Regions from separate parts of the Streptomyces sp. NPDC087440 genome, predicted to be linked through region 1. Evidence: riboswitches for the same ligand, from Rfam matches in the RefSeq annotation. Region 1 holds a riboswitch; the other holds the start of a gene.
What was found. A riboswitch is a leader RNA that binds a small molecule or an ion and turns the genes downstream of it on or off. The one in region 1 is predicted to bind thiamine pyrophosphate.

Region 2: another riboswitch for thiamine pyrophosphate. It lies ahead of thiO (glycine oxidase ThiO); the one in region 1 lies ahead of thiC (phosphomethylpyrimidine synthase ThiC).

What each region holds. Positions count from the first base shown of each region.
Region 1 is NZ_JBIUXN010000014.1:90,424-94,609, reverse strand. Features, by position in the region: gene ACIO3O_RS25920 (hypothetical protein) at 1-688, shown strand, start outside; gene thiC (phosphomethylpyrimidine synthase ThiC) at 750-2,516, opposite strand; TPP riboswitch at 2,509-2,644, opposite strand; gene ACIO3O_RS25910 (YibE/F family protein) at 2,716-4,134, shown strand; gene ACIO3O_RS25905 (SsgA family sporulation/cell division regulator) at 4,166-4,186, opposite strand, start outside.
Region 2 is NZ_JBIUXN010000018.1:149,962-154,147, reverse strand. Features, by position in the region: gene thiE (thiamine phosphate synthase) at 1-279, opposite strand, end outside; gene ACIO3O_RS30495 (Rv2175c family DNA-binding protein) at 416-781, opposite strand; gene ACIO3O_RS30490 (NAD(P)/FAD-dependent oxidoreductase) at 876-2,045, opposite strand; gene ACIO3O_RS30485 (hypothetical protein) at 2,113-2,487, opposite strand; TPP riboswitch at 2,537-2,649, shown strand; gene thiO (glycine oxidase ThiO) at 2,647-3,840, shown strand; gene thiS (sulfur carrier protein ThiS) at 3,837-4,049, shown strand; gene ACIO3O_RS30470 (thiazole synthase) at 4,055-4,186, shown strand, end outside.

The DNA.
Region 1 (4,186 bases):
CGCCGCGCTCAACGCCAGGGAAATAATCAACGGTCACGCGCTGACCGAGTACGACCACTACGTGAAGGTGCGCGGTGAGCTGCGCGCGCCCTCCCTGCCCGCCGCCACCCTGCTCGCGCCCGGGGTCGGCGAGAACGCCGAGGCGACCGGCGCCGGTGCGATCGCCGTCGTCGCCGTGCTGACCCCCGTGCTGGCCGGGATCGCCGCCGTGGTGCTGCTGCTCGTCGGCTTCTCGCTGCGGATGCTGAACCCGCCGCCCGCCATCGCCGACGCCCTGTTGACCGCCGGGTGGGTCTTCGGGGCGCTGACCGCGGCGGGGCTGCTGGGCGCGGCGGTGGGCCTGCTGTTCACCGCGCTGCGCAACGGCTCGACCGCCTTCCAGGTCGGCCACCGGGACGCGAGCACGGAGGAGGTCGACCGGGCCAGGGACGCCTGGAAGGAAGCACTCCTGGAGCGGGGCATCGTCCCGTTCCTGCGCGAGGCCCTCGCCAAACCGCCCGACCCGGCCTCCTCCTCGCCCGAACCGCCCCGGCAGTCCGGCCGCATCCCCGGTCTCGGGTACTCACGGCCGGACTTCAGCAGCCCCGGCGACAACAGCAACAACAACGGTCACAGGACCCGCCCCAGCTTCAGCAGCCCGGACTTCTCCAGCCCCGACTACGGCGGCCCGGACCACAAACCAGAGTGATCCGATCCGATACACCGGAGTGATCCGATCCGGTACTACGGGCCGTGGCCGCCGCACGGGGCTACTCCGCGATCGGCAGATACACCCGGTTGCCCGCCGCCGCGAACTCCGCGGACTTCTCCGCCATGCCCGCCTCGATCTCCTCCGCCGTCCCCCCGTGCTCACGGCGGATGTCCTGCGAGATCTTCATCGAGCAGAACTTCGGCCCGCACATGGAGCAGAAGTGCGCCGTCTTCGCGGGCTCGGCGGGAAGCGTCTCGTCGTGGAACTCCCGTGCCGTGTCCGGGTCGAGGGCCAGGTTGAACTGGTCCTCCCAGCGGAACTCGAACCGCGCGTCGCTGAGCGCATCGTCCCACTCCTGCGCACCCGGGTGCCCCTTGGCGAGGTCCGCCGCGTGCGCGGCGATCTTGTACGTGATGACGCCGGTCTTCACGTCGTCCCGGTTGGGCAGCCCCAGGTGCTCCTTGGGCGTCACGTAGCAGAGCATCGCGGTGCCCCACCAGGCGATCATCGCGGCGCCGATGCCGGAGGTGATGTGGTCGTAGGCGGGCGCCACATCGGTCGTCAGCGGGCCGAGCGTGTAGAACGGCGCCTCCTCGCAGATCTCCTGCTGGAGGTCGATGTTCTCCTTGATCTTGTGCATCGGGACGTGTCCCGGGCCCTCGATCATGGTCTGTACGTGGAAACGCTTGGCGATCGTGTTGAGTTCCCCGAGCGTCTTCAACTCCGCGAACTGCGCCTGGTCGTTGGCGTCCGCGATCGACCCCGGCCGCAGCCCGTCGCCGAGGGAGTACGTCACGTCGTAGGAGGCGAGGATCTCGCAGAGCTCCTCGAAGTGCTCGTACAGGAACGACTCCCGGTGGTGCGCCAGGCACCAGGCCGCCATGATCGACCCGCCGCGCGAGACGATGCCGGTCTTGCGGCGCGCGGTCAGCGGAACATACGCCAGGCGCACGCCCGCGTGGACGGTCATGTAGTCCACGCCCTGCTCGGCCTGCTCGATGACTGTGTCCTTGTAGACCTCCCAGGTCAGCTCCTCGGCGCGGCCGTCGACCTTCTCCAGCGCCTGGTAGAGCGGGACCGTGCCGATCGGGACGGGCGCGTTGCGCAGGATCCACTCGCGGGTGGTGTGGATGTTGCGGCCGGTGGACAGGTCCATGACCGTGTCGGCGCCCCACTGGGTCGCCCAGGTCATCTTGTCCACCTCCTCCTCGATGGAGGAAGTGACCGCGGAATTGCCGATGTTGGCGTTCACCTTCACCAGGAACCGCTTGCCGATGATCATCGGCTCGATCTCCGGGTGGTTCACGTTCGCGGGCAGCACCGCCCGACCTGCGGCGATCTCCTCCCGTACAACCTCGGGAGAAACGTTCTCCCGGATCGCCACGTACTCCATCTCGGGGGTGATCTCCCCGCGCCGCGCATACGCGAGCTGCGTCACCGCTACCCCGTCGCGGCCCCTGCGGGGCTGGCGCGGGCGGCCGGGGAAGACCGCGTCGAGGTTCCTGAGGCCCCCGCGCGGGGACGTGTGCTTGATGCCGTCGTCCTCGGGCCGGACCGGACGGCCCGCGTACTCCTCGGTGTCGCCGCGCCCGACGATCCAGTTCTCGCGCAGGGGGGCCAGGCCCCGCCGCACGTCCGTCGCGACGGTCGGGTCGGTGTACGGGCCGGACGTGTCGTACAGCGTCACGTCCTTCCCGTTGGTCAGGTGCACCTGACGGACCGGCACCCGCAGGTCCGGGCGCGATCCCTCGACGTACCCCTTGTGCCAGCCGGGCGTGCGCCCGTCCTGGTCAGAGGCAGGCGTGCGTGCATCCATCGTGGTCATGAGACCTACTCCCTACGCCGGCATTACCCGGTAACAGGTTCAGCGGTCGACGCAGCCGTTTCCGTACGTTCGTGTACGGAGGTCAGCGCCCTCTCAGCCCGGTGCTCCGAGCTCCCGCGTGTGCAAAGGTGCCCCCACGCTAGCGCCATGCCGGGCGCGCTGACCAGAGGGCCCCTGTCGTTCTTGCGATGATCGCCTCGTGACCCCACCACAGCCCCCCTCCCAGCCGACGCCCCCTCAGCCGCCCCCCGCCGCTGGTCATGGGCACGGCCACAGCCACAGTCACGGCCCCGCCGCGCCGGTGTCGAAGCACCTGCGCAAGGTGATCGCGGCCGTGCTGATCCCCTTCGCGACCGCCGTCCTCGTGGGACTGGCGATCCTGTGGCCGGGCGGCGCACCCGCCCACGAGCGCACCGGAGTCGGCTTCGACCGGCAGACCGAGCAGGGCAGGGTCGTCGCCGTCGACACCATCGACTGCAAGGACGCCAACGTCGCCCCGCAGCAGCCCGCACAGGGCGAACAGGCGGCGCAGGGCGATCAGGCGGCGCCCCCGGACAAGGCCACCGCGTGCAAGAAGGCCGGCGTCGAGGTGACCACCGGCGCGAACAAGGGCCGCACCTTCACCGAGATCGTCCAGCCGGAATCCTCCCGGCAGTTGAAGCAGGGTCAGAAGGTCGTCGTCGCGTACGCACCGAACGCCCCGCGCGATCTCCAGTACTCGGTGATCGACGTGGACCGCAAGCTGCCGCTCACCCTGCTCGCCGGGGTCTTCGCCGTCGCGGTGGTCGTCGTCGGCCGGATGAAGGGCGTCATGGCGCTGGTCGCGCTGGTGGCGTCGTTCGCGGTGCTGACCCTGTTCATCCTCCCGGCCATCCTCCAGGGGTCGAATCCCCTGGTCGTGGCGGTGGTCGGGGCGAGCGCCATCATGCTGATCGCCCTGTACGCCTGCCACGGCCTGAACGCGCGCACCTCCGTCGCCGTCATCGGCACGCTGATCTCGCTGCTGCTGATCGGGCTGCTCGGGTCGCTCTTCATCGGCTGGGCGTTCCTGTCGGGCAACATCGACGACAACACCGGCCTGATCCACAGCCTCTATCCGTCGATCGACATGAGCGGCCTGCTCCTCGCGGGCGTCATCATCGGCTCGCTCGGCGTCCTGGACGACGTCACGGTCACCCAGACCTCCGCCGTCTGGGAGCTGCACCAGGCCGACCCGACGATGGGCCCGCGCGCGCTGTACCGGGCGGGCATCCGCATCGGCCGCGACCACATCGCGTCCGTCGTGAACACCCTTGTGCTCGCCTACGCGGGCGCCGCACTGCCCCTGTTGCTGCTGTTCTCCATCGCCCAGTCCAGCGTCGGCACGGTGGCCAACAGCGAGCTGGTCGCGGAGGAGATCGTCCGCACCCTGGTCGGCTCCATCGGTCTGGTGGCCTCGGTGCCGGTCACCACGGCGCTCGCCGCCCTGGTGGTCTCCGCGGACCGCTCGGGCTCCGGTGCTGGTGCTCTTTCCGGCACCGGCGCCGGTGCTGGCTCTGGTGCTGGTGCTGGTTCTGGTGGTACGACGCCGGGCGCTCGTCCGGTACGAGGCGGACGCGGCCGGCGCCGCAAGGGCTGACGCCGACCGGAGCCGGCGACGCGGGCTGGGGTCAGCCCGCGTTCTCCTCCGC
Region 2 (4,186 bases), on a different contig from region 1:
GCCCTGGCCGAGGTGCAGGACGTCGCTGCCGACGGCGTGCGCCACGTCGGCGCGGTCGTTCACCGCGAGGAGCTTGCCGTGCCTGCGGCAGGCGTCGGCGAGGACGGCGAGGTGCTCCAGCTCCTCGCCCGCCTCCATGCCCTTGTCGCGGAGCTGGACGATGTCGACGCCGGAGGAGAGCACGGCGTCGAGGAAGGCGGGGAGGTCCCCGCGCTCCTTGCGGGCGTCCGTGCACAGGTAGAGGCGGGCGTCGGCGAGCAGCTCGCTGGGCGTGGGCATGGTGCGGTTCCCCCCGTGGTGGTGCCGGGGGTGCTCCCCCGCGTGGTGGTGGCGGGGGTCGCCCCCCGTCGGTCTGTGGCGGGTGTGCGGTCCGCGCGGGGCGGACCGCACACCGCCTCGGTGTGGTGCGGCCTCGTCAGAGGGCGAGCGCCTGGGCGCGGCGCTTCACCTCCGTGCCGCGATTCTCGCTCAGGGCCTGCGCGGGGGTGCCGGGCAGGGTCGGGTCGGCGGTGAAGAGCCACTCCAGCATCTCCTCGTTGGAGAAGCCGTCGTCCTTCAGGACCGTCAGGAGCCCGGGCAGGCCCTTGACGATCTGGTTTCCGTCGATGAAGGGGGCGGGCACCTGGAGCGAACGGTTCTCACCGCGTCGTACGGCGATGAGCTGGCCGTCCTTCACCAGCTGCCGCACCTTCGTCACCTCCAGGTCGAGCATCTCCGCGATGTCGGGGAGGTAGAGCCAGGCGGGGACGAGGGCGTCGATCTTTGCGTCAATCTCGGTCACAGGACAAGCGTGCCATCCGGGACCGACAACCGGCACCCGGGCCCGGTCCGCGCGGGACTTCCCCTACGGATTCCGTACGGGCCCGGGGGCGCCCTCACGGATTCCGTACGGCCGACTTCAGCGGTACGGCCGGGTCCGCGGCCCGCACCGCGTCCAGTGCCGCACCCGCCTCCACCAGCTTGCGCCCCTGCGCCAGGTCGCGCGGGCGGCCGACGGCAAGGAGTGCCACCAGTGCCCCCTCGCGCAGCCAGCACACCGACCAGGAGGGCGAGGAGGGGTCGCCGCGCCAGATCATCTCGTCGGCGTCCGCGTGGTGGCCGACGTACTGCACGAAGCGGCCGAACTGCTCGGACCAGAAGTAGGGCACCGGGTCGTAGGGCTGCGGCGCGGCGTCCATGACGTGGGCGGCGACGGTGCGCGGCCCCTGGAGGGCGTTGTCCCAGTGGTGCACGAGCAGACGCGCACCGTAGCGGTGCGAGGGGAAGGAGGCGCAGTCGCCGACGGCGTACACGTCGGGCGCGGAGGTGCGCAGGTGCTCGTCGGCGGTGATGGACCCGTCCGGGCCCAGCTCGACGCCGGAACCGGCCAGCCAGCCGGTCGTGGGTCTGGCGCCGATGCCGACGACGACCGCGTCGGCGGGGATGCGGCGGCCGTCGGCGAGCAGCACCGCGCCCGGTTCCACCGACGCGACCCGTGCACCGGTGATCAGTTCGGCGCCGCCCTCGGCGTACCACTGCGCCATGGGCACGGCGATCTCGGCGGGCATCGTCCCGGCGAGCGGCCGGTCGGCGGCCTCCACGACGGTGACCGTGCACCCGGCCTCGCGGGCGGCGGTGGTGAACTCCGCGCCGATCCATCCGGCGCCGACGACCACCACGTCGCTCTGTGCGTCCAGCACCGGACGCAGCCGCTGTGCGTCGTCGAGCGTCCTCAAGAGGTGCACGCCGGGGGCGCCGAGGGTGCCGGGGAGGGTGATCGGGTCCGCTCCGGTGGCGATCACCAGGAGGTCGTACGGCACCGGTCCGGTGAGGGTGTCGATCTCGTGGTCGTCCGGGCGCAGGGCGACGACCTCCGAGCCCAGGCGCAGTTCGACGCCGAGCGCCCCGAAGTCGACCTCGAAGGCGGAGCCCTCGGCCTTGCCGAGCAGCACCGCCTTGGACAGCGGCGGCCGGTCGTACGGCGGGTGCGGCTCGGCCCCGATCAGGGTGATCGGGCCGGGGAAGCCCTGCTCCCGCAGGGCGACGGCGGTCTGCACTCCGGCCATGCCCGCGCCGACGACGACGATTCGCTTCTGCTCGCTCACGCGACCACCTTACGTTTCTGACGAGCCGTCAGGAATGCCGGTCCGTGACGGCCGCTTCCGGGCCGCCCGGGACTTCCTCGACGACGCTCGTGCCACTGCCGTCCTGGGACTCCCATGCCCAGCTCTCCTCCAGCCGAACTCGACCGTCGGAAAGGAGTGTGACCTGCGACTGACAATGGCCGGACGATGTCGTCCCGTCGTGCTTCAGCTGGACGTAGCGGAAGTCGAGCCGGTCGCCCTCGCGCGTGCCCACCAGGTGTCCGCGCACGACGTCGCCGCCCGCGTACTCGGCCCAGATCAGCCCGTCCTGCTCGTGGTACGCGAAACGGGTGCGGGTGCCGACCTGCCCCGGCGCCTGGTCGGCGACCGGCGCGAGGAGAAGTCCGTCGAGCGAACGGGGCACGGGACGTACCTCACAGTCTGTTGAACCCAGGGACTAGTCTGGTCACCGTACAAGCACTCACGGGAGCCCGGCGGACCGGGCTGAGAGGGAGGCTGACCAGGCCTCCGACCGTACGAACCTGATCCGGGTCATGCCGGCGAAGGGAGGGGCTGGACGCCCATGCACACGTCTGTCGAACCATCGGCGAAGCCGTACGACGTCCTGGTCGTCGGGGGCGGGATCATCGGCCTGGTGACGGCCTGGCGGGCCGCCCAGCGGGGCCTGCGCGTCGCGCTCGCCGACCCCGAACCAGGAGGCGGCGCCGCCCAGGTGGCCGCCGGGATGCTGGCCGCCGTCACCGAACTGCACTACGGCGAGCAGACCCTGCTCGGTCTCAACCTCGCCTCCGCGCGCCGCTATCCGGACTTCGTCGCCGAGTTGGAGGAGGCGAGTGGACAGGACACCGGCTACCGCGCCTGCGGCACCCTGGCCGTCGCCCTGGACGCCGACGACCGGGCACACCTGCGCGAACTGCACGCCCTGCAACGGCAGTCGGGCCTGGAGTCGGAGTGGCTCAGCGGGCGCGACTGCCGCCGCCTGGAGCCGATGCTGGCGCCCGGCGTGCGCGGCGGGCTGCGGGTGGACGGCGACCACCAGATCGACCCGCGCCGCCTCGCCGCCGCCCTTCTGACGGCCTGCGAGCGCACCGGGGTGGTCCTGCACCGCACGAAGGCCGAACAGCTGTCGGTGGTACGGGAGCGGGCCTCGGGCGCGCTCCTCGCCGACGGCAGCGAGCTCGTCGCCGACCAGGTGGTGCTGGCGGCGGGTTCGCTCAGCGGACGGCTCGCCGGGGTGCCGGACGAGGTGCTGCCGCCCGTTCGCCCGGTGAAGGGGCAGGTGCTGCGGCTCACCGTGCCGCCCACGTACGCCCCGTTCCTGAGCCGGACGGTGCGCGCGGTGGTGCGCGGCAGTCACGTCTACCTGGTGCCCCGCGAGAACGGCGAACTCGTCGTCGGCGCCACCAGCGAGGAACTCGGCTGGGACACCACGGTGACGGCGGGCGGGGTGTACGAGTTGCTGCGCGACGCCCATGAACTCGTCCCCGGCATCACCGAACTCCCGCTCACCGAGACCAGGGCCGGACTGCGCCCCGGCTCCCCCGACAACGCACCGCTGCTGGGGCCCACCCTGCTGCCGGGCCTGGTGCTCGCGACCGGGCACTACCGCAACGGTGTGCTGCTGACACCGGTGACGGGCGACGTCATGGCCACCGTGCTGACGACCGGGCAACTGCCCGACGAGGCGCGCGCCTTCACCCCGCGCCGGTTCACCGCCGCCGCATCGCTTCCCGTACGACAGGAGCAGCCCGCATGAGCACCACCCTGAACGTGTCCGTCAACGGTGAGGGGCGGGCGGTCTCCCCCGGCACCACCCTCGGCGACCTCGTCGCCACGCTCACGCGCGCGCACGCGGGCGTGGCCGCGGCGCTCAACGAGACGGTGGTGCCGCGCGGCCGGTGGGCGGCCACCGCCCTCGGCGACGGCGACCGCGTGGAAGTCCTGACCGCAGTCCAGGGAGGCTGACCACCATGGCCGACGATCTCTTTGTGCTGGGCGGCGTCTCCTTCTCGTCCCGCCTGATCATGGGTACCGGCGGGGCGCCGAGCCTCGACGTCCTGGAGCGTTCGCTGATCGCCTCCGGGACGGAGCTGACGACGGTG